3 regions of the Cedecea selenatireducens genome follow, and region 1 is predicted to be linked to each of the others. Evidence: predicted binding sites of a transcription regulator. Region 1 holds the regulator's gene; each other region holds the start of a gene.
The links. Region 1 encodes Fur, which represses iron uptake genes when iron is present. Its sites were predicted from a motif close to ATAATAATGAGAACNACTATCAA; they were not measured.

Region 1 (10,071 bases):
TTGCCGGTATTATGATGGCGGCCGCCTTCGCTGCGTTCTTCACCGGTATCACCGAACCGCTGGAATTCTCCTTCATGTTCGTTGCTCCGGTACTGTACCTGATCCACGCAGTGCTGACCGGTATCTCCGTGTTCATCGCGGCAAGCATGCACTGGATTGCTGGCTTCGGCTTCTCCGCGGGTCTGGTGGATATGGTGCTTTCGTCCCGTAACCCGCTGGCAACCCACTGGTGGATGCTGATTCCTCAGGGTCTGGTGTTCTTCGTTCTCTACTACGTGGTATTCCGTTTCACCATCACTAAATTCAACCTGCTGACCCCTGGCCGTGAACTGGCGGTAGCCGGTGATGAAGCTGATGGTCAGGACGTGAATGTGAGCGGCGATGCGAATCAGGACGTTTCCGGCCTGGCTCGTCAGTACATCTCTGCGGTCGGTGGCTCTGCTAACCTGACCGGTATTGATGCCTGTATCACTCGTCTGCGTCTGAACGTGAAAGACTCTTCCGTAGTAAACGAAGCGCTGGCTAAGCGTCTGGGTGCAACGGGCGTTATCCGCCTGAACAAAACCAGCGTGCAAATCATCGTTGGCTTTGCTGCAGAAAAAATTGCTAACGCAATGAAAACTGCAGGCACCGTAGAAGCAGCCGCGCCTGTTGCTGGCACAGCGCCAGCGCCTGCTGCTAAACCACAGGCGGTTCCAAACGCCACCAGTACGACCGTTGCGGCTCTGGTTTCTCCGGTCACTGGCGAAGTGGTTGAGCTTGATCAGGTTCCTGACGAAGCGTTTGCCAGCAAAGCAGTAGGGGATGGTGTGGCCGTTAAGCCAACCGACAAAACCGTGGTTTCTCCTGCTGCGGGTACGATTGTGAAAATCTTCAACACCAACCACGCTTTCTGCCTCGAAACAGAAAAAGGCGCTGAAATTGTGGTTCACATGGGCATCGATACCGTTGCTCTGGGTGGTAAAGGGTTCACTCGTCTGGTGGAAGAGGGTGCGGAAGTGGTTGCCGGCCAGCCGGTTCTGGAAATGGATCTTGATTTCCTGAACGCCAACGCTCGTTCCATGATTAGCCCGGTTGTTTGCAGCAACATCGACGACTTCAGCGGTCTGGTTATCCAGGCGAAAGGTCAGGTGGTTGCCGGTCAAACGCCACTGTATGAGATTAAAGGCAAGTAATCGCTCCTGAGTAAGCATTTGTGCCTTAAGCGGCTGGCGTAAATCGTCAGCCGCTTTTTTATTGCCTGCCGTTAACCGGGCATGAACAACCCTAATTTATGCAACTAAAGGTTGTTTCCCGGGGCCGCTTATTAGATCATGCACCGTTAACTAAGGTACACGCTTTGAGGAACCCGCGATGAGTGAGGCTGAAGCCCGCCCAACTAACTTTATTCGTCAGATTATTGATGAAGACCTGGCGAACGGTAAGCACACGAGTATTTGCACCCGTTTTCCGCCTGAGCCAAATGGCTATCTGCATATTGGTCACGCCAAGTCTATTTGCCTGAACTTTGGCATTGCCCAGGACTACCAGGGGCAGTGCAACCTGCGTTTCGATGACACAAACCCGGTAAAAGAAGACATCGAATACGTAGAGTCCATCAAGCATGACGTTGAATGGCTGGGCTTCCATTGGTCCGGTAACGTTCGTTATTCGTCTGACTATTTTGACCAGCTGTTTAACTATGCCGTTGAGCTTATTAATAAAGGTCTGGCCTATGTTGATGAGCTGAGCCCGGAACAAATTCGTGAATACCGTGGTTCCCTGACCGCGCCTGGCAAAAACAGCCCATTCCGCGATCGTAGCGTTGAGGAAAACCTCGCGCTGTTCGAGAAAATGCGCAACGGTGAGTTCGCCGAAGGTACCGCCTGCCTGCGTGCTAAAATCGATATGGCTTCGCCATTCATCGTGATGCGCGATCCGGTGCTGTACCGCATTAAGTTTGCCGACCACCACCAGACCGGCAGCAAGTGGTGCATCTACCCGATGTACGACTTCACCCACTGCATTTCTGATGCGCTGGAAGGGATCACCCACTCGCTGTGTACCCTGGAATTCCAGGATAACCGTCGTCTGTATGACTGGGTGCTGGATAACATCACTATTCCTGCTCACCCGCGCCAGTACGAGTTTTCTCGCCTTAACCTCGAATACGCCATCATGTCCAAGCGTAAGCTTAACCTGCTGGTGACCGAGAAGATTGTTGAAGGCTGGGATGACCCGCGCATGCCGACTATTTCGGGCCTACGCCGCCGTGGTTACACCGCAGCTTCTATTCGCGAATTCTGTAAGCGCATTGGTGTGACCAAGCAAGACAACACCGTGGAAATGGCTTCTCTGGAATCCTGCATCCGTGACGATCTCAACGAGAACGCACCGCGTGCGATGGCCGTGCTGGATCCGGTGAAAGTTATCATCACTAACTATCCTCAGGGTGAAGAAGAGACGGTGACCATGCCTAATCATCCGAACAAACCTGAGATGGGCAGCCGTGAAGTGCCGTTCAGCGGTGAGGTTTATATCGACCGGGCTGACTTCCGTGAAGAAGCGAACAAGCAGTACAAGCGCCTGGTGCTGGGTAAAGAAGTTCGCCTGCGTAATGCGTATGTGATCAAAGCCGAGCGTGTTGAAAAAGATGCGGAAGGCAATATCACCGAGCTTTACTGCACCTACGACCCGGAAACCCTGAGCAAGGACCCGGCAGACGGTCGCAAAGTTAAAGGCGTGATTCACTGGGTGAGCGCCGCACATGCGTTGCCGGTTGAAATCCGCCTGTATGACCGCCTGTTCAGCGTTGCAAACCCAGGCGCTGCGGAGGACTTCCTGTCGACCATTAACGCTGACTCACTGGTTATTCGTCAGGGCTTCGTTGAGCCAAGCCTGCAGAACGCAGAAAAAGGTAAGGCTTATCAGTTCGAGCGTGAAGGTTACTTCTGCCTCGACAGCCGTTACACGACGGCCGAAAAATTGGTATTTAACCGCACCGTTGGCCTGCGCGATACCTGGGCTAAAATCGGCGAATAATTGCCGTTAATCGTCTGATAAAAACGCCGCTCAATGCGGCGTTTTTTCTTTCTGGTTACCTGGTATTAACGAGCAGTACACATTCGCGATGCGAATTAATTCTCATTTACACTCTTCAGATCATTCCCTCGCACTCAGTCATCTCTTCTCCGTAATATCCTGATGCTTATAATGAAAGCGCTCTCAAAAGAATTTTATGTGGTTAATTAATCGGATTGCGGGCTAAGCATCTGCTGAGCGATTTTGTTACAAATGCACATAGATTATGTGCTCTCTGTCATACTCCAGGAAATCTCTGATACAAAGTCATTGATAATTCGCGTCGCGAAAAATAGTCTATGAGCAGCAGTAATGCGGGTGTGTCAGGTAGAAACCGCTTTTAGCCTTTGGGCAATTTTACTTTTTTCGTCAATGGCGCTTTTCACGTCAGACGATGATTTTTACGTCAAAGAGGAATTTAACTATGCGTACGTTTAGTGGCAAACGTAGTGCGCTTGCTCTTGCTATTGCAAGCGTTACCGCTCTTTCAGGTTTTGTAGTGGCTCCGCAGGTTAGCGCTGCGGGCTTTGTTGATGACTCAACGCTGACCGGTGGCGTCTATTACTGGCAGCGCGAACGTGACCGTAAAGATGTGACCGACGGTAAGTACAAAACTAACCTGTCACACTCAACCTGGAACGCTAACCTGGACTTCCAGTCCGGCTACGCAGCCGACATGTTTGGCCTGGATATCGCCGCTTTCACCGCCATTGAGATGGCCGAAGACAGCGCCAGCGGCCACCCAAACGAAATCGCATTCTCCTCTAAAAACAAAGGCTACAGCGAAGACTACTCCGGCGATAAAGGCGGCATCAGCCTTTATAAAGCGGCCGCTAAATTTAAGTACGGCCCGGTCTGGGCTCGTGCGGGTTATATCCAGCCAACCGGCCAAACGCTGTTAGCGCCACACTGGAGCTTCATGCCTGGTACCTATCAGGGGGCTGAAGCTGGGGCGGCATTCGACTATGGCGATGCAGGTGCGCTGAGCTTCTCCTACATGTGGACCAACGAGTACAAGGCTCCATGGCATCTGGAAACGGACAAGTTCTACCAGAACGACAAAAAGACCAAAGTTGATTATCTGCACTCCATCGGCGCGAAATATGACTTCAAAAATGACCTGATTCTGGAAGGGGCATTTGGTCAGGCTGAAGGTTTTGTTGACCAGTACTTCGCGAAAGCGAGCTACAAATTTGACGTTGCAGGCAGCCCGCTGAGCACCAGCTACCAGTTCTACGGCACCCGTGATAAAGCCTCTAACAACACCATCAACGATATTTATGACGGTACCGCGTGGCTGCAGGCGCTGACCTTAGGCTACAAAATTGGCCAGGTTGACCTGCGTCTGGAAGGGACCATGGTGAAGGCAGAAGGCCAGCAGGGTTACTTCCTGCAGCGTATGACGCCAACCTATGCCTCTTCAAACGGCCGTCTCGATGTGTGGTGGGATAACCGTTCTGACTTCAACGCCAACGGCGAAAAAGCCGTGTTCTTCGGCGCAATGTATGACCTGAGCAACTGGAATCTGCCGGGTTGGGCTGTTGGGGGCTCCTATGTTTATGCATGGGATGCAAAACCAGCCACATGGGCGCTTGATGCTTCCGGTAACCGTCAGGATATCGCATCCAACAAGATCAAAGAGTCTTCATACAGCCTCGACGCAATGTACACCGTGCAGGAAGGCCGTGCGAAAGGTACGCTGTTCAAACTGCACTTCACTCAGTACGACAACCACTCCGATATCCCAAGCTGGGGCGGTGGTTACGGCAACATGTTCCAGGATGAGCGTGACGTGAAATTTATCGTTATTGCTCCGTTCACCATCTTCTAATGCTAAATCGGGCGCGCAAGCGCCCGTTTTTTATAAGGAACTGAACATGAAAAAAATCCTGCTGGTTACCGCCGTGGCTTTCACGCTCTCCGCCTGCGTTCAGCCCCCGGCTCCGCCGGAAGATTCACATCTGAAGCAGGCTTACAGCGCTTGTATCAATACCGCAGAAGGCAACCCGGATAAAATCGAAGCCTGCCAGAGCGTGCTGAACGTACTGCGCCAGGAAAAACAGCACAAAGCGTTTGTTGAAAAAGAGACCGTGAGCGTGCTGGATTATCAGAAATGCATTCAGGCAAGAAAGAGCGGGAATGATGAAGCCGCGAAGGTTCGCTGCGATAAAATCTGGCAAGAAATTCGCGCGAATAACAGCTGATTACGTTTTTTCAGTCAATAAAAAAACCGGCAAGGGAAACCTGCCGGTTTTTGCTTTTAAACGCCACCTGTTCGGCAGCGTTCGTTAATGCGGATTACTTATTTAGGATCGTGCGCGGTGTCGTCTTCGCGGCAGTCGCCTTCGGCACAGTGTCCGTACAGATAGAGACTGTGGTTAGTCAGGCGGATACCGTGGCGTGTGGCAATTTCACGCTGGCGCGATTCAATAGAATCATCGCTGAACTCGATTACTTTGCCGCAATCGAGGCAGATAAGGTGATCGTGGTGATGCTGCTGGGTCAGCTCGAAAACGGACTTGCCGCCTTCAAAATTATGGCGGGTCACGATCCCGGCATCGTCAAATTGGTTCAGCACGCGGTAGACCGTCGCCAGGCCTATTTCTTCGCCCATGTCGATCAGACGTTTATATAAGTCTTCCGCGCTGACGTGATGATTTACCGGCTCTTGCAGCACTTCGAGGATTTTCAATCGCGGAAGCGTGACTTTCAAGCCGGCCTTCTTTAATGCGGTATTGTTGTCAGTCATGCGGAAAGTGTCCTGTTGCTTAACGATTCGCTCAAACTGCAGTGAGCGTAAAGAGTAATGCGTCTCATTATAGAACTGCTGCTTCTAAATGGGAACCGCAAGTATGGTGCAAAATGAGGCTGAAAAATCGTGGCGGCGTCGCCATTTACAGTAATTATCAGCCAAGCTGTCAGGAAGACATTGTACAGGGATGTACGAGAAAGTTACAAACTTGTAGCAATTATTTTCATTGCTACAAGCTATCAAGATGGCGCAAACGCTGCATTTGCGCCAGACAAATCAGGCGTTAATAATATCGGCCAGATTCAGTTCTTCAGAAATCTGTTTGACCCACTTCTCAACGCGCTCGGCGGTCAGTTCCGGCTGGCGGTCTTCGTCGATGGCCAGACCGACAAAGTTGTCGTCGTCTGCCAGGCCTTTTGACGCTTCAAAGTGGTAGCCCGCGGTCGGCCAGTGGCCTACGATAGCGGCGCCGCGCGGTTCGATGATATCGCGAATGGTACCCAGCGCATCACAGAAGTATTCCGCGTAGTCTTCCTGGTCACCACAGCCGAACAGCGCAACCAGCTTACCGTTGAAATCGACTTCTTCGAGAGTAGGGAAGAAATCATCCCAGTCGCACTGCGCTTCGCCGTAGTACCAGGTTGGGATGCCGAGCAACAGAATGTCGAAACCTTCGAGATCTTCTTTGCTGCTTTTAGCAATGTCATGCACCTCAGCAACGTCTTTACCGAGCTGTTTTTGAATCATTTTTGCGATATTTTCGGTGTTACCGGTGTCGCTGCCGAAAAAAATGCCTACGATTGCCATGAGTAAAATAACCTCTTGAAACTTAATAGTATGCTGGCCGTTCAATGCCCACGTATAGGGCAATCATAGCAGAACAGCTCCACCAGCGGAAACAGCTATCACGGCGGGGTGCACAGTCTGCAACATGGTTTTGCTCACCCTTTTGAGATTTCAGATGACGGGCAGGGCAACAGAAAGCGCTATCCCAGCTTTTTAAGCTGCTCGAGCAACATCTCTTCGATCAGTTCGCTACGACTGATGCTGCGGGCGTCGGCAAGCTGGTTGAGGGCGTCGACCGCATCATTGTTCAGTTTTAGCTCAACTCGCTTCAAACCACGCACTTTGTCGCGCTTAAGCTGATTGCGTTTATTAATACGCAGCTGCTCATCGCGCGAGAGCGGATTGGTTTTAGGCCGCCCGGGGCGACGCTCGTCCGCGAACAGATCTAATGTAGTACGGTCCGTTTGTTCTTTTGCCATGATTAGGATACTGACAGGAAATTCTGGCTGCAGGGGCAGGGTGCCGGTGCAATTAAGCGCGCCATCATACATCAGCGCGCCATTCCCGCCAACGCGTTAGCGACTTCTGCTGGCCGGTCGTTCTGTTTTTAATCAGTTTTTCGGTTCCGCGTCGATAAATCGGTGAATTGCGCGTAAAACTGCCTCCGGTTTTTCAGCGTGAACCCAGTGGCCCGCGCCAGCGATGACGTGCGCACGAGCCTGCGGGAACTGACTTAAAAGCGCCTCGCGGTGGCTTTCATCAACATACGGCGAGTTCCCGCCACGGATGAATAAGGCGGGATGCTGCCAGGCGGGAACGGGTTGCCAGCCAACGATACTTTCGTATTGCTGCCAAAGCACCGGCACGTTGAACTTCCACTCGCCGTCGGCAAAAGACTTCAGCAGAAACTGAATGACGCCTTCTTCTTCTACGTGTTCGCGCATGATCTGCGCCGCCTGCTGGCGAGTCTCAACGCCTGCTTCAGTGACCGCACGAATCGCCGCAAAAATCTCGTCGTGACGGCGAACCTGATAGTTAACCGGAGCGATATCAATCATCACCAGTTTATCGATGCGCTGGGGGGCAAGAGCCGCCAGCGCCATCACCACTTTGCCGCCCATAGAGTGACCGATAAACGTGGCTTTCTCGATACCATAATCATCAAGCGTGTCCAGAACGTCGCCGGCCATTGCGGCATAGCTCATATCGTCGCTGCGCGGAGACAGCCCGTGGTTACGCAGATCTATTTGCAGCAAAGTATGATCTTTACCCAGATCCCGCGCCAGCACGCCGAGATTATCCAGGCTGCCAAACAGGCCGTGGATCAGTACGATAGGGGAATTGCTATTCGATTGTTGCGCAGTTTGCAGGCGAGCATTTAATTTCATGGCAAAGTTCTTTATTTTGGTTCGTTTGGTTAGGGTATCATGTTGGCATTCCTGCGGGCGTGCGGCAAATATTCAGTTTACTCTGACTTTGAGTCGCCCCTCCTGTTCGCTGTTGGGATTTGACCCTATACTCCCAACGACTTGTATTCAGAAAAGATATCGTACTGGATTAAGATGAAAACAATCGAAGTTGATGACGAGCTTTACCGCTACATTGCCAGTCAGACTAAGCACATTGGCGAGAGCGCGTCAGACATTTTACGGCGCATGCTTAAATTTACCGCCGGGCAAACACCAGCAGCCACTCCTACGCCAGCCGCGCCTGAGCGCGCTGCGGCTCCCGTTGTTGAAGAGAAGCCTGCGAACACCGCCCGCAACCGCGTGCGCGCCGTTCGTGAGCTGCTGCTTTCGGATGAATATGCCGCTCAGAATAAGGCCGTAAACCGCTTTATGATGGTGCTGTCCACGCTGTATCAGCTGGACGCGAAGACCTTCGGCGAAGCGACAGAATCCCTGCATGGCCGCACTCGCGTCTATTTTGCCGGTGATGAGCAAACGCTGCTGGCAAACGGCAATCAAACCAAGCCTAAACATGTTCCGGGCACCCCATACTGGGTGATCACCAATACGAATACTGGTCGTAAATGCAGCATGGTTGAACACATCATGCAGTCAATGCAGTTCCCTGCGGAGCTGATTGAAAAGGTTTGCGGCACTATTTAAAAACCTGGCGTCAGTAAGGAAGAGCCAATGGCTAACCACGATCGTGCGGGCCAGCCTGCACAACAGAGCGATTTGATTAACGTAGCCCAGCTTACGGCGCAGTATTACGTGCTGAAGCCTGTGGTGGGTAATAGTGAACACGCGGTGAAATTCGGGACTTCCGGCCACCGCGGCAGTGCGGCGCGTCATAGCTTTAACGAACCTCATATTCTGGCGATTGCGCAAGCTATTGCTGAAGAGCGTGCGAAGAATGGGATCACCGGTCCGTGCTATGTGGGCAAAGATACCCACGCACTGTCCGAACCTGCGTTTATCTCCGTGCTGGAAGTGCTGGCTGCCAACGGCGTGGACGTTATTGTGCAGCAGGATAACGGCTACACCCCAACGCCGGCGGTTTCTAACGCCATTCTGGTGCATAACCAAAAGGGCGGCGCTCAGGCGGACGGGATTGTTATCACGCCATCCCACAACCCACCGGACGACGGCGGTATTAAGTACAACCCGCCAAACGGTGGCCCGGCTGATACCAACGTCACCAAAGTCGTTGAAGATCGCGCTAACGCGCTGCTGGCCGACGGCCTGAAAGGCGTGAAGCGTATCTCTCTGGATAAAGCCTGGGAAAGTGGCCACGTTCAGGAGCAGGATCTGGTTCAGCCGTTCATCGAAGGCCTGGTGGATATCGTCGACATGGCCGCGATTCAAAAAGCAGGCCTGAAGCTGGGCGTTGACCCACTCGGCGGCTCCGGGATCGAATACTGGCACCGTATCGCGAAGCACTACAACCTGGATTTGACCATCGTTAACGATCAGGTCGATCAGACTTTCCGCTTTATGCATCTCGATAAAGACGGCGCAATCCGCATGGACTGCTCCTCCGAATGTGCGATGGCGGGCCTGCTGGCGCTGCGCGACAAATTCGATCTGGCGTTTGCTAATGACCCGGATTATGACCGCCACGGTATAGTTACGCCTGCTGGCCTGATGAACCCTAACCATTATCTGGCCGTGGCTATTAACTACCTGTTCCAGCATCGTCCGCAGTGGGGCAAAGATGTAGCGGTAGGCAAAACCCTGGTTTCTTCCGCGATGATCGACCGCGTGGTGGAAGACCTGGGCCGCAAGCTGGTGGAAGTCCCGGTTGGCTTTAAGTGGTTCGTCGACGGCCTGTTCGACGGCAGCTTCGGCTTCGGTGGTGAAGAAAGCGCCGGGGCATCGTTCCTGCGTTTTAACGGCACGCCATGGTCGACCGACAAAGACGGCATCATCATGTGCCTGTTGGCGGCAGAAATCACCGCCGTAACGGGCAAAAACCCGCAGCAGCATTACGACGAGCTGGCGGCACGCTTTGGCGCACCAAGCTAC
Region 2 (10,071 bases), on a different contig from region 1:
CACGCCCCAGAAAAAGAGCACCAGCAGCCCGGTCAGCAGCAGCGTAATGCCGTTACGCCAGAGCTGGCCGTAAAATGCCTGCCAGCCTCCCCAGCCGCCGCTCGAACGCAGACGTCCCTGCAGCCACGGCAAGGCTAAAAAGAGCATCGCAGCCAGCGAGCACTGGTACCCCAGCACAATATCGTGGCGATCCCAGCTCTCCAATCCCTGAGTCGTCCAGTTAACCCAGCCGCTCATCAGCGCCACCACCGGCAGCGGGATAAGCGCCAGCCCCCAGAACCGTAGGCCATTAAAACGTACAGCGATAAGCGCCAGCGTCGTTGCGAACACCACGGAAAGAGAACGAAGGTACAGGGCCTGGCTATCTCCCTGCAGCCAGATGCCGCTGCCTCGATTTCCCTCGGTGAGGTACAGCACCACGCCTAAAAGAAACCCCACCAGCAAAATGCCCCAGCGGGTTGCCTTTGGTAACGGTTCGGACACGAACATGGTAGTCATCCCTTATTAGCTGATTTTTGACTGAGTGTAACGGCGGGCTGCGACCTGCAAATGACGGTCTTGTTTCATCGCGTTGCGTATGAGAGCGCGTTCATTCACAAAGTTCTCCGTTTTTATCCTAATTGTTAACATATTCGCCATATTTTCCCCGAGAGCCCGTGAATTCCTGCCATACTCTGCCCCCGCTGCGGCATCCCCTAAGCATTTCCCCTGTTAAATTTAAGCAGGCGAGTAAATTTATGATAGTGGTCGCGGTTAACCCCCCCTAAACAACCCTACAATATCAGGCAGTATAAATTGGCTAAGGAGCAGTGAAATGCGAGTTAAAGGCATAACCCCGCAAGATCTCAAGGCTTATGGCATTCATGACGTCAGCGAAGTCGTCTATAACCCCGATTACGATACCCTCTACCGCGAAGAGCTCGACCCAAAACTGGAAGGTTTTGAGCGCGGCGTGGTCACCACCTTAGGTGCCGTTTCCGTTGATACCGGCATCTTCACCGGCCGCTCTCCAAAAGATAAATACATCGTTCGCGATGACACCACCCGCGACACGCTGTGGTGGTCAGACAACGGAAAAGGCAAAAACGACAATAAACCGCTTTCTGAAGAAACCTGGCACGATCTGAAAGGCCTGGTCACGCAGCAGCTTTCCGGCAAGCGCCTGTTTATCATCGACGCCTTCTGCGGCGCCAACGCCGATACTCGCCTTTCTGTACGCTTTATTACCGAAGTTGCCTGGCAGGCTCACTTCGTTAAGAACATGTTTATTCGCCCCACGGACGAAGAGCTGGAAACCTTTGAGCCTGATTTTGTGGTGATGAACGGCGCTAAATGTACCAACCCGAACTGGAAAGAACAGGGCCTGAACTCCGAAAACTTTGTGGCGTTTAACCTGACCGAACGCATGCAGCTTATCGGCGGCACCTGGTACGGCGGCGAGATGAAAAAAGGCATGTTCTCCATCATGAACTACCTGCTGCCGCTGAAAGGCATCGCTTCCATGCACTGCTCGGCAAACGTCGGTGAAAAAGGTGATGTGGCGGTGTTCTTCGGCCTGTCCGGCACCGGTAAAACAACGCTTTCCACCGACCCAAAACGCCGCCTGATTGGCGACGATGAGCACGGCTGGGACGATGACGGCGTGTTCAACTTCGAAGGCGGCTGCTATGCCAAAACCATTCGCCTGTCGGAAGAAGCAGAGCCGGATATTTATCACGCCATCCGCCGCGATGCGCTGCTGGAAAACGTCACCGTCCGTGCCGACGGCACTATCGACTTTGATGATGCGTCCAAAACGGAAAACACCCGCGTTTCCTACCCGATTTACCATATCGACAACATCGTTAAGCCGGTGTCGAAGGCGGGACACGCCACCAAAGTTATCTTCCTGACCGCCGACGCTTTCGGCGTGCTGCCGCCGGTTTCACGCCTCACCGCAAACCAGACGCAGTATCACTTCCTGTCTGGCTTTACCGCTAAACTTGCGGGCACCGAGCGCGGCGTGACCGAGCCAACGCCAACCTTCTCCGCCTGCTTTGGCGCGGCGTTCCTGTCGCTGCACCCAACGCAGTATGCAGAAGTGCTGGTGAAGCGTATGCAGGCTTCCGGGGCGCAGGCTTACCTGGTGAATACCGGCTGGAACGGCACCGGGAAACGCATCTCGATTAAAGATACTCGCGCGATCATCGACGCTATTCTCGACGGCTCGCTGGACGACGCAGAAACCTTTACCCTGCCGATGTTTAACCTCGCGATCCCAACTTCGCTCGCGGGCGTTGATCCCCAGATTCTGGATCCGCGTAACACCTACGCCTCTCCGGAGCAGTGGCAGGAAAAAGCTGAACAGCTGGCGAAGCTGTTTATGGAAAACTTCGAGAAGTACACCGACACCCCAGCAGGTGCGGCACTGGTAGCAGCCGGTCCTAAGCTGTAATCCAGAAAACTAAGGCGAAAAAAAACGAACCTCTCGGGGTTCGTTTTTTATTGGGCTGACGACAACTCAGCTTTCTCTGTGGGCCACAACCCGGGCTATCGGCAACGGTAACCAGGCTCGGATACGCAGCCCGCCGCGCTCGCTTTTCCCGAGATCGAGCATCCCGTTATGATTGTCGATGATTCGCTGCACGATAGCTAAGCCCAGCCCGGTGCCGCTGGTACTGCGGGCGCTGTCGCCACGCACAAACGGCTGGAACAGATGCTGGAGCTGATCGGGCTCAATGCCCGGGCCATCGTCCTCCACCTGGAACCAGGCGCGGTTTAGTTCACTGCCGCTGCTGACTTTGATCCAGCCATTACCGTAGCGCGCCGCGTTCACCACCATATTCGCCACCGCACGCTTGATAGAAAGCGGGTGAATATTGAGGCGGATCTCGCCGTCCTGCAGGTCAGTGTCGATTTCACGCTCGTAGCCGCTTTCGGCAGCAATCACTTCGCCGAGCACGCTGTTAAGATCTGCCATTTCCAGCGGCATCTCCTGCCCGGTGCGCAGATAGTCGATAAACTGCTCGATAATCGCATTACACTCTTCGATATCTTTGTTGATCGACTCGGCCAGATAGCCGTCTTCCTGCCCCATCATTTCGGTTGCCAGACGAATACGCGTCAGCGGCGTACGCAGGTCATGACTGACGCCCGCCATCAGCAGCGTGCGGTCGTCGGCCAGCTGTTTTACGCCCGCGGCCATGTGGTTAAACGCCCGCGTCACCGACCTCACTTCCGAAGCACCATATTCGCGCAGCGGAGGGGGAATAATTCCTTTACCGACCTGTAGCGCGGCGTGCTCCAGGTCGACCAGCGGTCGGTTTTGTATTCGAATAAAGAGCCACGCGCCGCCTATCGCCAGCAGCATTATTGCCAGCGTGTAGCGGAACAGCGGGGAGAAATCGCCCTGATGAATTTCGGTCAGCGGCACGCGCACCCAGATGTTCGGCGACAGCCAGGTCTTCAGCCACACTACCGGCGAGCTTTTATTCACCTCAACGCGCACTTCGGTCGGACCGCCGAGCTGCTGCGCCATTTGCTGGCTCAGAAACTCGTAGTGCTGTGCCCAGCGCAGACCCGCGTCTTCCGCCGCCTCGTTGGAGTAAAGCGAAATACCCAGCTCGCGGTAAATTTCGCGACGAAACGCCGGCGGCACCACAAGTTGGGTGCCGTCTTCGAGCTGCAGTTTGTCGGTCATCAGCATTCTGACTTCGTACGCCAGCACCTTATTAAACTGCTGCAGGCTCGGCAAAATCGCGAAGTTCAGAACGACAAGATAGGTCGTCACCAGGCTGACGAACAGCAAGGTGACGATCAGCAACAGCGTACGGGCAAACGAGCTTCTTGGTGAGAAGCGAACTCGCCTCATGCCTTAGAACCGTCCGGGACAAAGACGTAGCCCAGGCCCCAAACGGTCTGGATATAACGCGGATGCGCCGGGTCCTCTTCCACCATGCGGCGCAGGCGGGAGATCTGTACGTCGATGGAACGCTCCATCGCGGAGTATTCACGGCCACGGGCCAGGTTCATCAGCTTATCGCGGGAAAGCGGCTCGCGCGGGTGGCTTACCAACGCTTTCAGTACCGCAAACTCGCCGCTGGTTAACGGCATTGGCTCGTCTTCGCGGAACATTTCGCGGGTGCCGAGGTTCAGCTTGAACTTGCCGAACGCGATAACCGCTTCTTCCTGAGAAGGCGCACCCGGCAGTTCGTTGGCCTGGCGACGCAGTACGGCACGAATACGGGCCAGCAGCTCACGCGGGTTAAACGGCTTAGGAATATAGTCATCCGCGCCGATTTCCAGACCGACAATACGGTCAACTTCTTCACCCTTCGCGGTCACCATGATGATCGGCATTGGGTTGCTCTGGCTGCGCAGACGACGGCAAATAGAGAGACCATCCTCGCCCGGCAGCATAAGGTCCAGCACCATCAGGTGGAAGGATTCACGGGTCAGGAGACGATCCATTTGTTCGGCGTTGGCGACGCTGCGAACCTGGAAGCCCTGCTCGGTGAGATAACGCTCTAACAGCGCGCGCAGGCGCATGTCGTCATCGACCACCAGAATTTTATAGTTCTCTTGCATCGTTTGTACTCCCAAAGGCTCGAACAGTTGAGTGTGTATTCTTAAAAAACTGCGCTAATACAACCAGTCAATTCTGGTATACATTCTAGTCGAAATTGTTACAAAGCATATTAAACAGTCGGTTATCAACGTTTTAAATCAAAATTTGGTGACTTGCTTCCCAAAATGCACCGGTTGCATTCTTCATTGAGCATCGGTTTAAATCACACTCTGGTTTTACAGGCTGCAGGGCAAAAAGATGAAAACGCCGTTAATCACCCGTGAAGGCTACGAAAAGCTCAAAAAAGAGCTGGATTACCTGTGGCGTGAAGAACGCCCTGAGGTGACCAAAAAAGTGACCTGGGCCGCCAGCCTTGGCGATCGTAGCGAAAACGCCGACTACCAGTACAACAAAAAACGCCTGCGTGAAATTGACCGCCGGGTTCGCTACATCACTAAATCGCTGGAACGGCTGAAAATTGTCGATTACTCGCCGCAGCAGGAAGGCAAAGTCTTCTTTGGCGCGTGGGTCGAAATAGAAAACGACGACGGCGACCTGCTGCGTTTTCGCATCGTCGGCTACGACGAGATCTTTGGCCGCAAGGACTACATTTCTATCGACTCGCCGATGGCGCGAGCGCTGCTAAAAAAAGAGGTGGGCGATTTAGCCGTGGTGCAAACTCCAGCGGGAGAAGCACAGTGGTACGTCAATGAAATTGAGTATCCTAAACCTGAATAATTCGCACAGAACTGTCTGAAACCCAATATCCGGGGGTCGGTGGCTGGCATTTTCGTGCCCCGATCCGTATAACTGTTTGCTGAATTTTCCGTACTACACAGATGAAAAGCCATGATGAATGATTCGCTTTGCCGCATTATTGCGGGTGAGCTTCAGGCCAGAAACGAACAGGTAGAAGCTGCCGTTCGCCTGCTGGATGAAGGGAATACCGTGCCGTTTATCGCACGTTATCGTAAGGAAGTCACCGGCGGTCTGGATGACACGCAACTGCGTCAACTGGAGACTCGTCTTAGCTACCTGCGCGAGCTGGAAGAACGCCGCCAGACCATTCTCAAATCCATTGCAGACCAGGGCAAACTGAGCGACGAGCTTGCCGGTGCCATCAACGGCACGCTGAGCAAAACCGAGCTCGAAGACCTTTACCTGCCGTATAAACCCAAGCGCCGTACCCGCGGGCAAATCGCTATCGAAGCAGGCCTTGAGCCGCTGGCTGATTTGTTGTGGAACGAACCTTCACACGACCCGGAGCAGGAAGCTGCCCGCTTCGTGGACGCCGACAAAGGCGTGGCCGACATCAAAGCCGCGCTGGACGGCGCACGCTACATCCTGATGGAGCGTTTCGCTGAAGACGCCGCGCTGCTGGCCAAAGTCCGCGATTACCTGTGGAAAAATGCGCATCTGGTCTCGGCCGTTGTCAGCGGCAAAGAGGAAGAAGGCGCGAAATTTCGCGACTATTTTGCCCACCACGAAGCGATTGCCACCATTCCTTCCCACCGCGCGCTGGCGATGTTCCGCGGGCGCAATGAAGGCATATTACAGCTGTCGCTGAATGCCGACCCGCAGTTCGATGAGCCACCGCGCGAGAGCTATTGCGAACAGCTGATTATCAACCATCTCAATCTGCGCCTGAACAACGCCCCAGCCGATAGCTGGCGCAAGGCCGTGGTGAGCTGGACCTGGCGCATCAAGGTGCTGATGCATCTTGAAACCGAGCTGATGGGCACCGTGCGCGAACGCGCGGAAGACGAAGCGATTAACGTCTTCGCCCGTAACCTTCATGACCTGCTGATGGCGGCACCGGCTGGCCTGCGCGCCACGATGGGACTCGATCCAGGCCTGCGTACCGGCGTGAAGGTCGCGGTGGTTGACGCCACCGGCAAGCTGGTTGCCACCGATACCATTTATCCGCATACCGGCCAGGCGGCAAAAGCTGCCGTCGCCGTGGCTGCACTTTGCGAGAAGCACAACGTCGAGCTGGTCGCTATCGGTAACGGTACCGCATCCCGCGAAACCGAGCGCTTCTTCCTGGATGTGCAAAAACAGTTCCCGAAAGTCACCGCACAGAAAGTTATCGTCAGCGAGGCGGGCGCGTCCGTCTACTCTGCTTCCGAACTGGCAGCGCTGGAGTTCCCTGACCTGGACGTTTCTATCCGCGGGGCCGTCTCCATCGCCCGCCGCCTGCAGGATCCGCTGGCCGAGCTGGTGAAAATCGACCCGAAATCTATCGGCGTGGGCCAGTATCAGCACGACGTCAGCCAGACTCAGCTGGCCAGGAAGCTGGACGCCGTAGTCGAAGACTGCGTAAACGCCGTTGGCGTGGATCTGAACACGGCTTCCGTGCCGCTGCTAACCCGCGTTGCCGGCCTGACCCGCATGATGGCGCAGAATATCGTCACCTGGCGCGACGAAAACGGCCGCTTCCAGAACCGCCAGCAGCTGCTGAAAGTTAGCCGCCTGGGGCCAAAAGCCTTCGAGCAGTGCGCGGGCTTCCTGCGTATTAACCACGGCGATAACCCTCTGGATGCCTCTACCGTTCACCCGGAAGCCTATCCGGTAGTCGAACGCATCCTGGCCGCAACCCAGCAGGCGCTGCAGAATCTAATGGGCAACAGCAGCGAGCTGCGCGACCTCAAAGCCAGCCAGTTCACCGATGAGCGTTTCGGGGTTCCTACCGTGACGGACATTATTAAAGAGCTGGAAAAGCCGGGCCGCGACCCGCGCCCTGAGTTTAAAACCGCACAGTTTGCCGAAGGCGTGGAAACCATGAACGACCTGACGCCGGGCATGGTGCTGGAAGGCGCAGTGACCAACGTCACCAACTTCGGTGCGTTTGTGGATATTGGCGTGCATCAGGACGGGCTGGTTCACATCTCGTCGCTGTCCGACAAGTTCATCGACGATCCGCACAAAGTGGTGAAAGCGGGCGATATCGTGAAGGTCAAAGTGCTTGAGGTTGACCTGCAGCGCAAACGCATCGCCTTAACCATGCGCCTCGACGAACAGCCGGGCGAGAGCGGCAGCCGTCGCGGTAACGGCGGTAACGCCCCTCGCGAGCAAAAAGGCAGACCGGCAGCGCAGCAAAAACCACGCGGGCGTGACAACGCCAGCGGTGGAAATAGCGCCATGATGGATGCCCTGGCTGCGGCAATGGGCAAAAAGCGTTAATTGTCTTTCCTCTCCCTTCGGGGAGAGGATTTATTTTTCACCGCCCTGCCAGAAGCAGAAAAATAACTTAATTTTGATTTAAATCAATTTTCAATATTTATCCTACTAAGAAACCAGTAATTATCACTCCTGTAACATCGTTAATAGTAAAATAACACTCTCGCTTCTTCACGATTAAAGTATCACTATAATTTTCAGTCAATTAATCAAAACATCTCGCAACCCCATAAATAATCCACGCGCCCTAAATGCCCCTTAAATAAGAATTTCAGTAAAATTTTGAAAGAAAAATAAATATTGTCGACGTTAACCATTCTCATTATCATTGTGTTGAACGATATTTCTTCTCTTTCTTCCGATGCCGTAATCAGCTTTTATCGTGCGCATAGCTCGCGGATAAAGCCTTCATTCAGTCAGCGTCAATGCAGAGCCCAGCTCTAAGTAGGTCCTATGCAATTCATACCGAATAGCGCGTGGAAAATTACCGGTTTCGCCAATGAAATCAGCCCGGCTTATCGCCAGAAATTATTGTCGCTCGGCATGCTGCCGGGATCTTCATTTAACGTAGTTCGCGTGGCGCCTCTGGGCGATCCTATTCATATCGAAACTCGCCGCGTAAGCCTGGTGCTGCGCAAAAAAGATCTCGCGCTGGTGAATATCGAAGCTGTCGTTTAACGACGGGTGAGCGTACGCGCTTTTTGCAAACTCAACGAAGTCCACGAACAAAATGAAAAACTTAACCATAGGTTTAATCGGCAACCCCAACTCGGGCAAAACCACGCTTTTTAATCAGCTGACGGGTGCCCGCCAGCGCGTGGGAAACTGGGCTGGCGTCACCGTAGAACGCAAAGAAGGTCAGTTTTCCACGCTTGAGCACCAGGTAACGCTGGTTGATTTGCCCGGCACCTATTCGCTCACAACCATTTCGTCGCAGACTTCGCTCGATGAGCAAATTGCCTGTCATTACATCCTCAGCGGCGACGCCGACCTGCTCATTAACGTGGTGGATGCTTCAAACCTTGAGCGCAACCTCTACCTGACGCTGCAGCTGCTCGAACTGGGCATTCCGTGCGTGGTCGCGCTTAATATGCTGGATATCGCCGAGAAGCAGGCCATTCGCATCGACATCGACGCGCTCGCCGCCCGTCTTGGCTGCCCGGTCGTGCCGCTGGTGTCCACCCGCGGGCGCGGCATTGAAAGCCTGAAGCTCGCCATTGACCGCAAACAGCCCAACCAAAAAAGCGAACTGGTCCACTATCCGCAGGTTTTACTGCAAGAGGCGGAAAGCCTGGCCGCGGACATGCCGCAGGAAATGCCGGTTGAACAACGCCGCTGGCTGGCGCTGCAGATGCTGGAAGGTGATATCTACAGCCTCGCTTATGCGGGCAATGCCACAGACAAACTTGACGCTGCCCGCGCGCGCCTCGCAGAAACCGTTGACGATCCTGCCCTGCTGATTGCCGATGCGCGTTACCAGAGCATCGCTTCAGTCTGCGACGCGGTCAGCAACAGCATGACCGCCGAGCCGAACCACCTGACGGTGGCGATGGATAAAATCATTCTCAACCGCTACCTCGGCCTGCCGATCTTTATGCTGGTGATGTACCTGATGTTCCTGCTGGCGATTAACATCGGCGGGGCGCTGCAGCCTATTTTTGACGCCGGCTCGGTGGCGATATTTATTCACGGCATTCAATGGCTTGGCTATACGCTGCATTTCCCGGACTGGCTGACCATATTCCTGGCCCAGGGCATCGGCGGCGGGATCAACACCGTGCTGCCTCTGGTGCCACAAATCGGCATGATGTACCTGTTCTTGTCGTTCCTCGAAGACTCCGGCTACATGGCTCGGGCGGCTTTCGTGATGGACCGCCTGATGCAGTCGCTGGGGCTGCCGGGTAAATCGTTTGTGCCGCTGATCGTTGGCTTCGGCTGCAACGTACCTTCGGTGATGGGCGCCCGTACCCTTGACGCTCCGCGCGAAAGGCTGATGACCATCATGATGGCGCCGTTTATGTCCTGCGGCGCACGCCTGGCAATTTTCGCGGTATTTGCCGCCGCATTTTTTGGTCAGCAAGGCGCGCTGGTGGTGTTCTCGCTCTACATCCTCGGCATCGTAATGGCCATTCTTACCGGCCTGATGCTGAAGCACACAATTATGCGCGGCGAAGCTTCACCGTTCGTGATGGAGCTGCCGGTTTACCACGTCCCTCACCTCAAAAGCCTGCTGTTACAGACCTGGCAGCGCCTGAAAGGCTTCGTGCTTCGCGCCGGTAAAGTCATCGTGATTGTGAGTATTTTCATCGGCGCACTGAACAGCTTCTCCTTTAGCGGCAAGCCGG
Region 3 (10,071 bases), on a different contig from region 1:
GTACGCGCTGATTGTCTCTTACGTGAACGGGGCGGGGGCGCTATTAAGAACCTTTGATTCCGACAGGCAGGATGCGATAGACAAGATAAATCGCCTGAGCCCGGACGAGTTCTATCAGCATATCGCCACCAATCATCCTGCGCCGCAGGCACCGCGCTACCTGTACAAGGTGACGCGGGCCATGAACGCTATTTAATTACTTCACGCGGTTGGCCTTTTCCCGGGCCGACCGCTCCAGCGAGAAAATAATCTTTTGCAGTTCACGTTCTACCGCCGGGTTGACGTTTAAAAAACGGAAGCTTAAGCGCGGCGTTGAAATGGTTTCATTTTTGCTGTCCACCACCTTGCGCTCCGAAACCATCACCAGCTGCATATCGAAGTAAAACTTACCCCATTCCACGAGATCCATCTCTACGCGGCCAAAACGCAGGCCGGGTGCGAGGCCTGGGGGCAATGAGCCGTCAACCAACGCGCCCATGCCGCCGAGCGACAGGTCGCAAAGCCGGAAGGCAAACTCAGAGCCATCGGCCAGTTCGGTGCGACAGTAATACTGCGGCTGCATTGGGGCGGTAATGCGGAAGTATTCCCGGCGCTGCACGAACCACAGCGACGGCGGCAGCGGCGTAGTGAACGCCGGCAGATTTTGATAATCCGTCGCCTTCAGGCCGGGCAAACTAAATTCAACTTTTGCCCCCTGCGTTTCAGCGATGAACTCAATGTGGGTGGCCTTTTGCACGGAAAGGTTTTCCTGCGACTGGCTACCAAAGTCCAGCACCAGGCGGTCCGCTGAGACCTCGAGAATCTTGCTGATGAACTGCCCGTTAGACCATTCCAGCCTGACGGGAACCTGCTGTTTGTGTAAGTCGCGTAGCACACCTAATACTGCCAGAGGAGACTGCTTCAGGAACTGCTCGTTATAGTGACTCAAGGCTCAAGTCCTTGTTGTGTTTTCAGGTTGTGGTATCGAAGCTTATCGGCAAAATCGGGCAAAACTTAATACAAATTTTTGAATTTTTTTGCCTGAAAATGAACATAACCAGGTGAGATTCATCACATTTTTCTGCAACCGAACTATACTCTTTTTGACAGTAGGCCGCTGGCAGGGGCGCAGAGAGCGCCAGGCGAGCCTGCTAAAGCTCACAATGTAGAAGAGGACGTTCTAAAATGGGTATCCTGGCCTGGATTATTTTTGGTCTCATCGCGGGAGTGATTGCTAAGTTTATTATGCCTGGCAAAGACGGCGGCGGCATTATCCTCACCTGTATTCTGGGGATCGTGGGCGCGGTAGTCGGCGGCTGGGTAGCGACGGCATTGCACCTTGGCGGACCGGTAACCGGTTTTAACTGGCCGAGTTTCTTTGTGGCGGTGATTGGCGCCATTATTGTGCTGGCTATTTTCAGGATGGTACGACGGTAGAAAGTCATTCATTACAAAAAAACGGCCCTTCGGGGCCGTTTTTACGTTTAGCTTTTTATGACGAGATTAGAAATCATAACCCACGGTCGCAATAACCGAACGTTCCGCACCCCAATAGCAATAGCCCGTCCCGTAGCAGCCCGCCACATAGTCACGGCCCGTCAGGTTGGTCGCATTAAGCTGTACAAACGCGCCTTTCAGCGACGGTGTCCATGCCCCCATATCTGCCCGAACCATGGCATCCAGCAGCGTTGCAGAAGGGACCCGCAGGGTATTTTCGTTGTCGGCCCACTGTTTGCCGATGTAGCGAATCCCCGCGCCCAGGCTGATACCGTAATCGGCTTTGAACGTGCTCCACAGGCTAGCCATCTGATTTGGCGTGACGTATGGCGTGTTGCCGTCGTTGCCATCAATGGCGTCTTTGTAGCGTACGCGGTTGAGCGTATAGCTGGCGATTGTCGACAGGCGTGGCGTTAGCTGAGTACGTGCTTCCAGCTCCAGCCCCTGCGAATGTACTTTGCCCGCGGGTTCAAAATATCCGCCCTGAACGTTACGGTTGCCCACGTCTTTCTGGGTCAGATCGTAAACGGCGGCGCTGTACAGATCGCTGGTGCCAGCCGGCTGGTATTTAACCCCGGCTTCGTACTGTTCGGCGGTCGTAGGTTTCAGCAGCTTGCCTTCGGCATCGGAAAGCACCTGCGGCGTAACGGCCTGGCTGTAGCTCACATACGGAGAAATACCGTTATCAAAAGCGTACAGCAGGGAAGCGCGGCCGCTAAAGTGGTTGTCGTTGCGGTTGTCCGTCACGTCGCTATCGATCGCCGTCGCCACCAGGTGACTTTTGGTGACCAGATGATCGTAGCGGCCAGACAGCGTCATATGCCAGCGGTCCCACTTCATTTCATCCTGCAGGTACGCCCCGGTTTGCTCGTACTGGCGGCGGCCGGCTTTGACCAGCAGTCCCTGATTGATCGTCGCGTAGCTTGGGTCACGTGGATCGTAATAATAGTAACCGCCAATGCCGCCGGACACGCCGGTCCACGGGTTCAGTTTGGTGGTGTAGCCAGTCCCGTCCGTCAGGTCGTTGGTGAACCGGTGATATTCACCGCCAAGCACCACTTTATGCTGCAGTTCGCCGGTCGCGAAGTCGGCTTCCAGCTGATTGTCGATGGCCCAGGCGTCCAGCGAGGAGTTTTCGCTGCTGTAATAGCGCGAAAGTTCATTGTGAGCGGTGTCCGCCCAGCCAATCTGATAGGCCTGGCGTAGCGCCACGTTAGAGTGGGTATAGCTGGCGTTCGAGCGGAACGACCAGACATCGTCGAAGGCGTGAGCAAACTCGTAGCTGTAGATCTGCTGGTGGCGCTTGAAGGCGTCATCGCCCGGTTGCACATCAGAGAACCCGGTATCCAGCTTGCGTCCCGTTGTGGTATAGAGGCTGCCGTCGCCCGGAACGGAACCGTGGAAGCCGCCGGACGGATCTTTTTCCAGGTAAGCTCTCAGCACCAGAGACGTAGCGTCGTCAGGTTGCCACAGCAGAGAAGGCGAAATGGCGTAGCGCTCGTCGCGCGTGTTTTCATACTGCGTATCGCTATTTTTGGTCAGGCCGGTGATGCGGAAGGCCCACTGGTCGTTAATCGCGTTGGTGTAATCAAACGCCGTGCCGTTGGTATTGTGATTGCCGTACATCGCCCGCACGTGGCCTTCTTCAACAAACTGCGGGCGTTTCGAGGTTTCCATCACCAGGCCGCCCGGTACGGTCTGGCCGTAAAGTGCGGAAGAGGGGCCTTTAATGACATCAAGGCGTTCCAGGAACCACGGATCGACCTGCACGACGTTAAAGCTGCCCGCGTCGCTCATCAGGCGCAGACCATCAAGGAAAATGTTATTTACGTCACCACCGTGGAAACCGCGTAGCGCAACGGTGTCGTAGCGAGTTGCGCCGCCGGCAAAACCGGTAAAGACGCCGGGCGTGTAGTTCAGCGCGCTGTTAATGGTCTGCGCGCCCTGGTCTTCCATTTGCTGGCGAGTCACCACGGAAATGCTTTGCCCGGTGGTTATCAGCGGCTCGTCGGTTTTGGTTGCACCGCGGGTTGTGGTGGCGGTGTAACCCATCGTTGGAGAGGTTGCGGTATCGGCAGGTTTGGCGGTGACAACCAGCGTGTCTTCAGCCGATGAAGAAAAAGGGGCGATGAGAGCAAGCGCGCAGAGTAAAGCGGAGCGCTTTACGGTAAAAGCCTTTATCATTTTTTTGTCCGGAAGTATTGAGGTCATCATCCTGATGGAATTCCTCCGTCGGCCTGCGACGGGAAAACGCGGTTTCTACATGCGATTTCGAATGCGAATTATTATCGTTATTATTAGCTGATACAAGCGATACTGCGCTTTTTTATGCGTGAAAGCCCATGAAATTACTGATGATTTCATGGGCTTATTGTTTTAAATGAAATGATTAAGTTGAGGTAACGGCAGCCGTAGCCGCCGTTATTTTACTGCTTTGGCTTGTCTGCCGCGGGCGGTGTGGCTGTTTTCTCTGCCGCCGGTTTAACCGGATTGGTTACCGGGCCGGGGGTTGCCGAAGGCAGCTTGTCCGGGGCATTGTCGCAGGGCTTTTCTTTATCGCAGAGCAGGTCGAGCATTTTCAGCGCGACGCCGTTAGTCCAGCCGAAGCCGTCCTGCAGTGGGTATTCGCCACCGCCGCCGCCTGTTCCGCTGGTGGTGACATCGTATTTCTCAACCAGCTTCTGCTCTTTGTTGTAGACGTTCTGCACGTTGCTCAGGAACCGGAAGCTCACCTCCAGCGCCAAATCTTTGTGCCCGTAGTTTTGCAGGCCTTCGGTTGCCACCCATTGCAGCGGCGCCCAGCCGTTTGGCGCATCCCATTGCTGGCTGGTTTTGACGCTGGTGGCGGCCAGCCCGCCCGCGTTGAGCAGATGCTGGCGCGTAGCCTTCGCCATTTTATCCGCTCTGTCCTGCGAGGCGACATGCACATAAAGAGGGAACAGCGCGGCGGCGGTTAGCTGATTGCGAACCGTATTGCTCTTAAGGTCGTAGTCCGCATACCAGCCTTCTTTGGCGTTCCACAGGTTTTGCTCAATGGCTTTTTGACGGTCATCGGCGGCCTGTTTATAGCGCTCTGCTACCGCACTATCTTTTGCCAGTTCGCTGGCGTGAGAGAGCGTTTTCTCGAGTTGATAAAGTAGCGCATTAAGGTCAACGGGCACGATGCTTGTGGTTCTGACCGTACCGAGCTGCGTCGGATTGTCCATCCAGCGTGAGCTAAAGTCCCAGCCGGATGCCGCGGCGGCTCGCAGGTCGCGATAGATATCGGTTGCCGCACGTGCTGGCGTACTCTTCGCCGTGGTAACGTCGTCGAGATAAGCCTCGGTGCGCGGCGTGTCTTTATCATCCCAGTAGCGGTTGAGCAGGGCGCCATTTTTAAGCTTAACAACGCGCTCATGAGCATCGCCTGGCTTCAGGCCGTCGCTGCCCTCCATCCACCAGCTATATTCTTGCTTCAGCTGCGGCAAATAGGTTGTATACACGCTGTCGCCTTTATTCTGCGCGAGCAGTTCAACCATCATGGCGAAGAAAGGCGGCTGCGAACGGCCCAGATAATAGCTGCGGTTGCCGTTGGGTACATAACCCCTGGTATCGATTTCGTGCGCGAAGTTGTCCACCATGTTCTGCACATCGTCCCAGCGGCCGCTCTCGGCCAGGCCCAGCAGGGTGAAATAGCTATCCCAATAGTAGAGCTCCTGGAAGCGGCCGCCTGGCACAACGTAAGGTTTTGGCAGCGGGAGCAGCGGGTTCCATTTGTTGGTGCTGTCGGCGGAGCGGGTCAGCACCGGCCACAGCCCGTTAATGTGCTCCCGCAGGCTTTCTCCTTCCTGCGGCTTATAGTTATCCTCGTTCTTCGGCAGGATAAAGTTCACGTCAACAAAGTGGCGCAAATCAAACCCGGATAGCCTGCGCTGCATGCGGTAATCGGCAAGGATCATCAGCGGATCGCCTTTAGGCACCGCATCAGCAAAAGTTTTCTGGTCGGGGAATAGCTTCGCTGTCTGGACATCAATAAACAAAGGCCCAAAAAGCTCGTCGGGCGTTTGAGGCTGGGGAGGGCGTTCGGTTTCCTGGGCTGCAAATGAAGCAAGCGGCGTGAGGCCAAATACGGCACCGGCAACGGCCATCTGGGCCGCAAGACATAGCGCATGAGGCCGGTGCAAAACGGGTTTTATCATCATTCCTTCTCCTTCGACGGGACGCAACACGCTACGTTGCGATCAACTCCCTGAAAACCTTAGTTGAATTTTCCGAATTTCGGGTGTCATTGACGATAAAAATGCAAAAACCAGACAATTTACCGGCGTAAAAAAGCCCCGCATAGCGAGGCGTGATGGGATGGCATTACCAGCTCAGAATTCGACCGTCCATTACCGGGCGTTTGTAGCGCACCGTAAGCTGATTGGCTGGTTTATTGCCCACGATGTAGTTATCGATGTGGCCGTCCTCCTGCTTGTCTTTTTTCAGCTTCTCGAATTCGGCCTGCGAGATTCGAATGCCGAAGGTGGTCGTCTTGCGTTCCCGTCCGGTTTCACTGTCTTTTACCCAGACGGACTGCGGCACGCCCCGACTGTTTATCGCCTCGGTAATCAGGTACCAGCTGCGGCCTCCTGATTCATCGTAAGTTCGCTCCACGCCGGATTTTTCCCCGATACGATCTACGACGATGAAAGTTAGAGGTTCAACGACATACTCGTACATTTCATTCATACGATTAATTGCTTCAATCCATTCCGGAGGCGGGATTATCTCGGTATAGCCGCGTTCGGCTAAGCTACGCTCCAGCCCGCCGATAAAATCGCTAAGCGTTTTTCTGTCTTGACTGGAAAGAGGAAGCCCGAGAAGCTTATTTTTCTTTTCTGCAAAAATCTTTATCCGCTCGGCACGCGTTTTTTGCTGTTCTACGGCGGTGCTGACCTCTGCCACGGTAGCCTCTACCGTCGTGCTATTTTGCAATATAGCCTGTTTTGCTGCGTCGAATTTGGCCGCAACGTCAGAAGACTGGCTGAGGAATGTCGAGAACTGTGGATCGGCGGTAATCTCCTGCAGCGAGCCGTCAGCACGCAGCAGGCGGGTAACGTCGACGATAAGATTATTGGCGTTTTGCAGGAGATCTCTTTGTTTGTCATTCAGCGCCGTCAGCGACTGGAACTGCTCCTCGCGCTGCGCACGGGCATTCTCCATTGCCAGATTTTGTGGCTGCTGGTGGATAAACTGTTCCAGCATACCGTTTACCTTATCTTCGACCTCAGCTAAAGGCTTCATGGCCCAGACAAGTGTCGCCTTATTGGCAACATCCAGCGTCCCTTTTAGATACCGGGCAATGCCCGTCAGGTCGTGGTTTCTTTTTATCTGTAGCGAAATGCTGTTGTTCAACGCTTCCAGCTGGCTACGGGCATCATAAATCCGGTAACCCATAAACAGTGCGCTACACAGCACCAGAACGCCCAGTCCTTTTAGCCATTTGGAACTGGTCAAATAAAGGCTTGAGCCCAACCGCTGGCCGAGGGTTAACGGCGGTGACTGGTAGCTCAAACGGTGCGTGAACCAGTTTTTCACGCCTTCTTCAATAAGCTCGTCGTTAACGGACGTACCCGACTTCTGGTAGTAATCACGTATGCGCTGGCTGATTTTCTGCCGTAAAAGCGGTAAGTCTAAATGCTCTTCAACGGCAATTTGCCGGGCGTGCAGCGCGTCGATGATAGCCATCGCCCCAAGCTGATCGCTGAGTTTTACCTTATCCATCAGAAACTGTCCGTTGTCCGGTAACTGCCGCCACCGGTTGAAGAAGAAGAGCTAAAGCCTCCGCCTGAGCGCCTGCTGGAAGACGAGCCGGATGACCATGTCGTGCTGGAGGTAGCTCGACGACTGCTGCTATAGCCGCCTGTTGTTGCCGGTTTAGGACGCTTGCGGGAGGCGGCGGAGATTTTATTCATAATATCGCCCAGGCTTTGCTCGCCGTGCATATAGCGCTTGATCTGTTTATCTTCGCTATCAAGCAGGCCCCATTTAAACTCAAGGTCGGCATTATTGAAGCCATGCTGATGGAAAGAACTCTCCAGGGATTCGGCCCGATTAAGATCGTTGCGTGCCGCCTCAAGGTCGGTTTGAGCCGCTGCAATACGGCCACCGGTACTCGTCTCCTGAGGGATAAGCGTGCGTATTCTTTCGAGCATAATATCGTCTTCGGGCGAAGCGGTTTGCGTCACCAGTTCGCTGAGCTTTTGCTGCGGCAGCCGAGACATTTGTTCCGACAGGCGTCGCATAATTCGCTGAAAATTCTCACCTTCTCCGCTGGCATACTCCTGCATTTTAAGCTGCAGCTGGCTGACCTTTTGCTGGCTTACGCTCAAATTAGCTTCCAGCGCCTCAAGGCGCTGATAAAGATCGGGCAGGCCGATATTCCTTTCAATGCGGCTGACAAAAGCAGTGAAACGATCGTTACGCGCTATAGCCTGCTGCTCAAGGGTTTGTAGCTTAGTTTCGGAGGCTTTTTGCAGGGCAAAGAGCATTCGGTAATTGGCCACGTTATCGTTAAAGCGGCACAGGCCTGCAATCCAACCGTCCAGGCTGCGGCGAAGACGCCATGCGCGATATTGCTCGGTAGCATAACCTTTGTTCAGCAGGTAACTGAACAATTTCTGCTGACCGTAAACAGCCGTTTTTTCTGCGACTTCGGCCTTGAGTTCGACGTGAAGTGCCGTTTGTTTCTCTAACCCGGCCGAGAAGTTTTCCTTGTCCAGCCGCGCCTGCTCTGCTTGCGAGTCTGCGGCAAGCTGAGCGTCTCGCTCGGCTTCGTGCTGGTCTATTTGCTCATCCAGCGTGGCCAGCGCGCTTTGATGCTGCTGAAAGCGTTGTTCTTCGGCAACCAACTGCTGGCGGGTAAGGGCAATTTCGTCGTTCAACTGCTGCAGCAGAGGCTGAATGTTTTGCTCATCGACATCAACGGATGAAGATTCCTGCAAAAGCAATGTCGCCATTTTTTGATAAAGAGAGGCAATTTGCTGCTGTAGAGAGAGCTGCTGGCCGCGCAGCTCGGCCACTGAGGCTTCTACCGATGAGAGCAGCAGACGCTGGGTCGCGGTATTTTGCGCTAACGTCCTTGCCAGTTTATAGGCTTCCATTAACTCGGGTTCTCCGTAAATCGGTCCGGCATATCGGCGTTGAAACTCTGGGTATCAGCGCGTCAATTCTGCTTTAGTGACGATGCTGGTGAAGCGGCGCTTACCGTCCTCAACAACCGCAGCAAGTTCTTCAGCGTTCCTGGTGGCTTCGCCGCGCAGCTCTTCAATCATGTTATAGCTGGACTCCTGGAAACTGACGATAGCGTTAACCAGTGAACGCACGGACTCGGCTTTTATGGTTGAGCCGTAGCCGGCCTGCAGCCCGGCTTCGAGCTGTTTTGTCCCGTTTGAAGCAATAGTGTTAAGGCCCTCGTTGATGCCGGCCTTCATGGCTTCCAGTGTTTTGGTACTTTCATCGAGGCCCTGAAGTGAGGTCATCGAGGCAGAGAGCGCGGTAAAGACGATTTCGTTGGTCGCAAAGAAAGTCACCCCCTGGCGGTATACCCGTTCTTTAATCGCGTTAGTTTGCTGTAATCGGGCGAACACTGCCTCCGCCGCGTTGTAGGCGATAAGCAGGTTATCGGAGAGATCTTTGACGATTTGATAGCGCTCGTCTTCTTTTTGCATGGCGCGCAGGGCTTCATCCCTGACTAATTCACGGCGTGAACGTTCTGAGCCTTCAAGGTTCTCCGTACTGTCTGCGGCTGCCTGCGCGCTCTGCAGCGTCTGGCGGCAGTGCTCTACGCGTTGCTCTGCCAGCGTCATCAGCGCCATAGCATCCACGTGGGCTTCTTTCAGCCCAAAACGGAAGTCCTGGTAGGCGTCGAGAATAACTTTTTCGCGGGAGATTTGCTCATCAGACGCTTTGGCGACTTCGAGCCAGGTCTTTTTAATGGCGTTAAAACGATCTGGAATGGAGCCGCGGCGGAGGGTCATCCAGCCGGACTTAATTCGCTCCACCAAATCCAGTTTGCCGTCGTCCAGCCAGTCCACCATTTGCGTGGCGTCCTGGCGGATAGAGTCGAAAGCGGCGACGATTTTGGTCTGCCGGTTGGCGACGTCCATGCTTGAAATATTGTCGCGAACGACGGCGTTAAAAGCGCTTTGCTGCTGCAGCGTCCTGCCGATAGTGGTCACACGGTCGGCGTCCAGGTCCACAATAGCATCCAGCAATACAAGCACCGGCGTCTCGGCCTCTGGCGCGGGCATGATGCCCAGTTTCTGTAACTTCTGTATGGCACGGGTGGTATAGCTGGCTACGGCAGATGTCATCATCGCTTCCTTTGTTGATGTCAAAATATTTCAGCCAGCACTATACCCTGGTGTTTTGCCCCTGTAATTACCCCTGTGGATTTACCAGCCACGTGCCTGGGTTCGCCACCACAATGGTTTGCTTGCGGGATTGCTCGCCGCCGCTAAGAGTGAGCAGATATTTTCCAGCTGGAAGCTGCAGCGAGGCAAAGCCGTTGGCGGCAGGCGTGACCTTTTGCGCTTTGCCATTAACAGCCAGCTGTTCGCCTTCGTTCATACG

Region 2: feoA (ferrous iron transporter A) is a predicted target of Fur. The motif match lies at 8,033-8,055, and genes of this name have one in related genera.
Region 3: ACE38U_RS00855 (TonB-dependent siderophore receptor) is a predicted target of Fur. The motif match lies at 3,752-3,774, and genes of this name have one in related genera.

The regions. Positions count from the first base shown of each region.
Region 1 is NZ_JBHIKW010000009.1:74,024-84,094, forward strand. Features, by position in the region: gene nagE (N-acetylglucosamine-specific PTS transporter subunit IIBC) at 1-1,175, shown strand, start outside; gene glnS (glutamine--tRNA ligase) at 1,354-3,021, shown strand; gene chiP (chitoporin ChiP) at 3,485-4,891, shown strand; gene chiQ (ChiQ/YbfN family lipoprotein) at 4,938-5,264, shown strand; gene fur (ferric iron uptake transcriptional regulator) at 5,363-5,809, opposite strand; gene fldA (flavodoxin FldA) at 6,089-6,619, opposite strand; gene ybfE (LexA regulated protein) at 6,799-7,077, opposite strand; gene ybfF (esterase) at 7,210-7,986, opposite strand; gene seqA (replication initiation negative regulator SeqA) at 8,161-8,709, shown strand; gene pgm (phosphoglucomutase (alpha-D-glucose-1,6-bisphosphate-dependent)) at 8,737-10,071, shown strand, end outside.
Region 2 is NZ_JBHIKW010000017.1:26,663-36,733, reverse strand. Features, by position in the region: gene ACE38U_RS20215 (DUF4153 domain-containing protein) at 1-489, opposite strand, end outside; gene pckA (phosphoenolpyruvate carboxykinase (ATP)) at 815-2,434, shown strand; gene envZ (two-component system sensor histidine kinase EnvZ) at 2,501-3,850, opposite strand; gene ompR (osmolarity response regulator transcription factor OmpR) at 3,847-4,566, opposite strand; gene greB (transcription elongation factor GreB) at 4,805-5,284, shown strand; gene ACE38U_RS20190 (Tex family protein) at 5,396-7,729, shown strand; gene feoA (ferrous iron transporter A) at 8,180-8,404, shown strand; gene feoB (Fe(2+) transporter permease subunit FeoB) at 8,457-10,071, shown strand, end outside.
Region 3 is NZ_JBHIKW010000001.1:177,143-187,213, reverse strand. Features, by position in the region: gene emtA (membrane-bound lytic murein transglycosylase EmtA) at 1-196, shown strand, start outside; gene ycgR (flagellar brake protein YcgR) at 197-928, opposite strand; gene ACE38U_RS00860 (GlsB/YeaQ/YmgE family stress response membrane protein) at 1,165-1,416, shown strand; gene ACE38U_RS00855 (TonB-dependent siderophore receptor) at 1,483-3,660, opposite strand; gene treA (alpha,alpha-trehalase TreA) at 3,903-5,654, opposite strand; gene ACE38U_RS00845 (DUF6384 family protein) at 5,821-7,221, opposite strand; gene ACE38U_RS00840 (coiled-coil domain-containing protein) at 7,221-8,600, opposite strand; gene ACE38U_RS00835 (RLV_5639 family protein) at 8,655-9,815, opposite strand; gene ACE38U_RS00830 (serine/threonine protein kinase) at 9,880-10,071, opposite strand, start outside.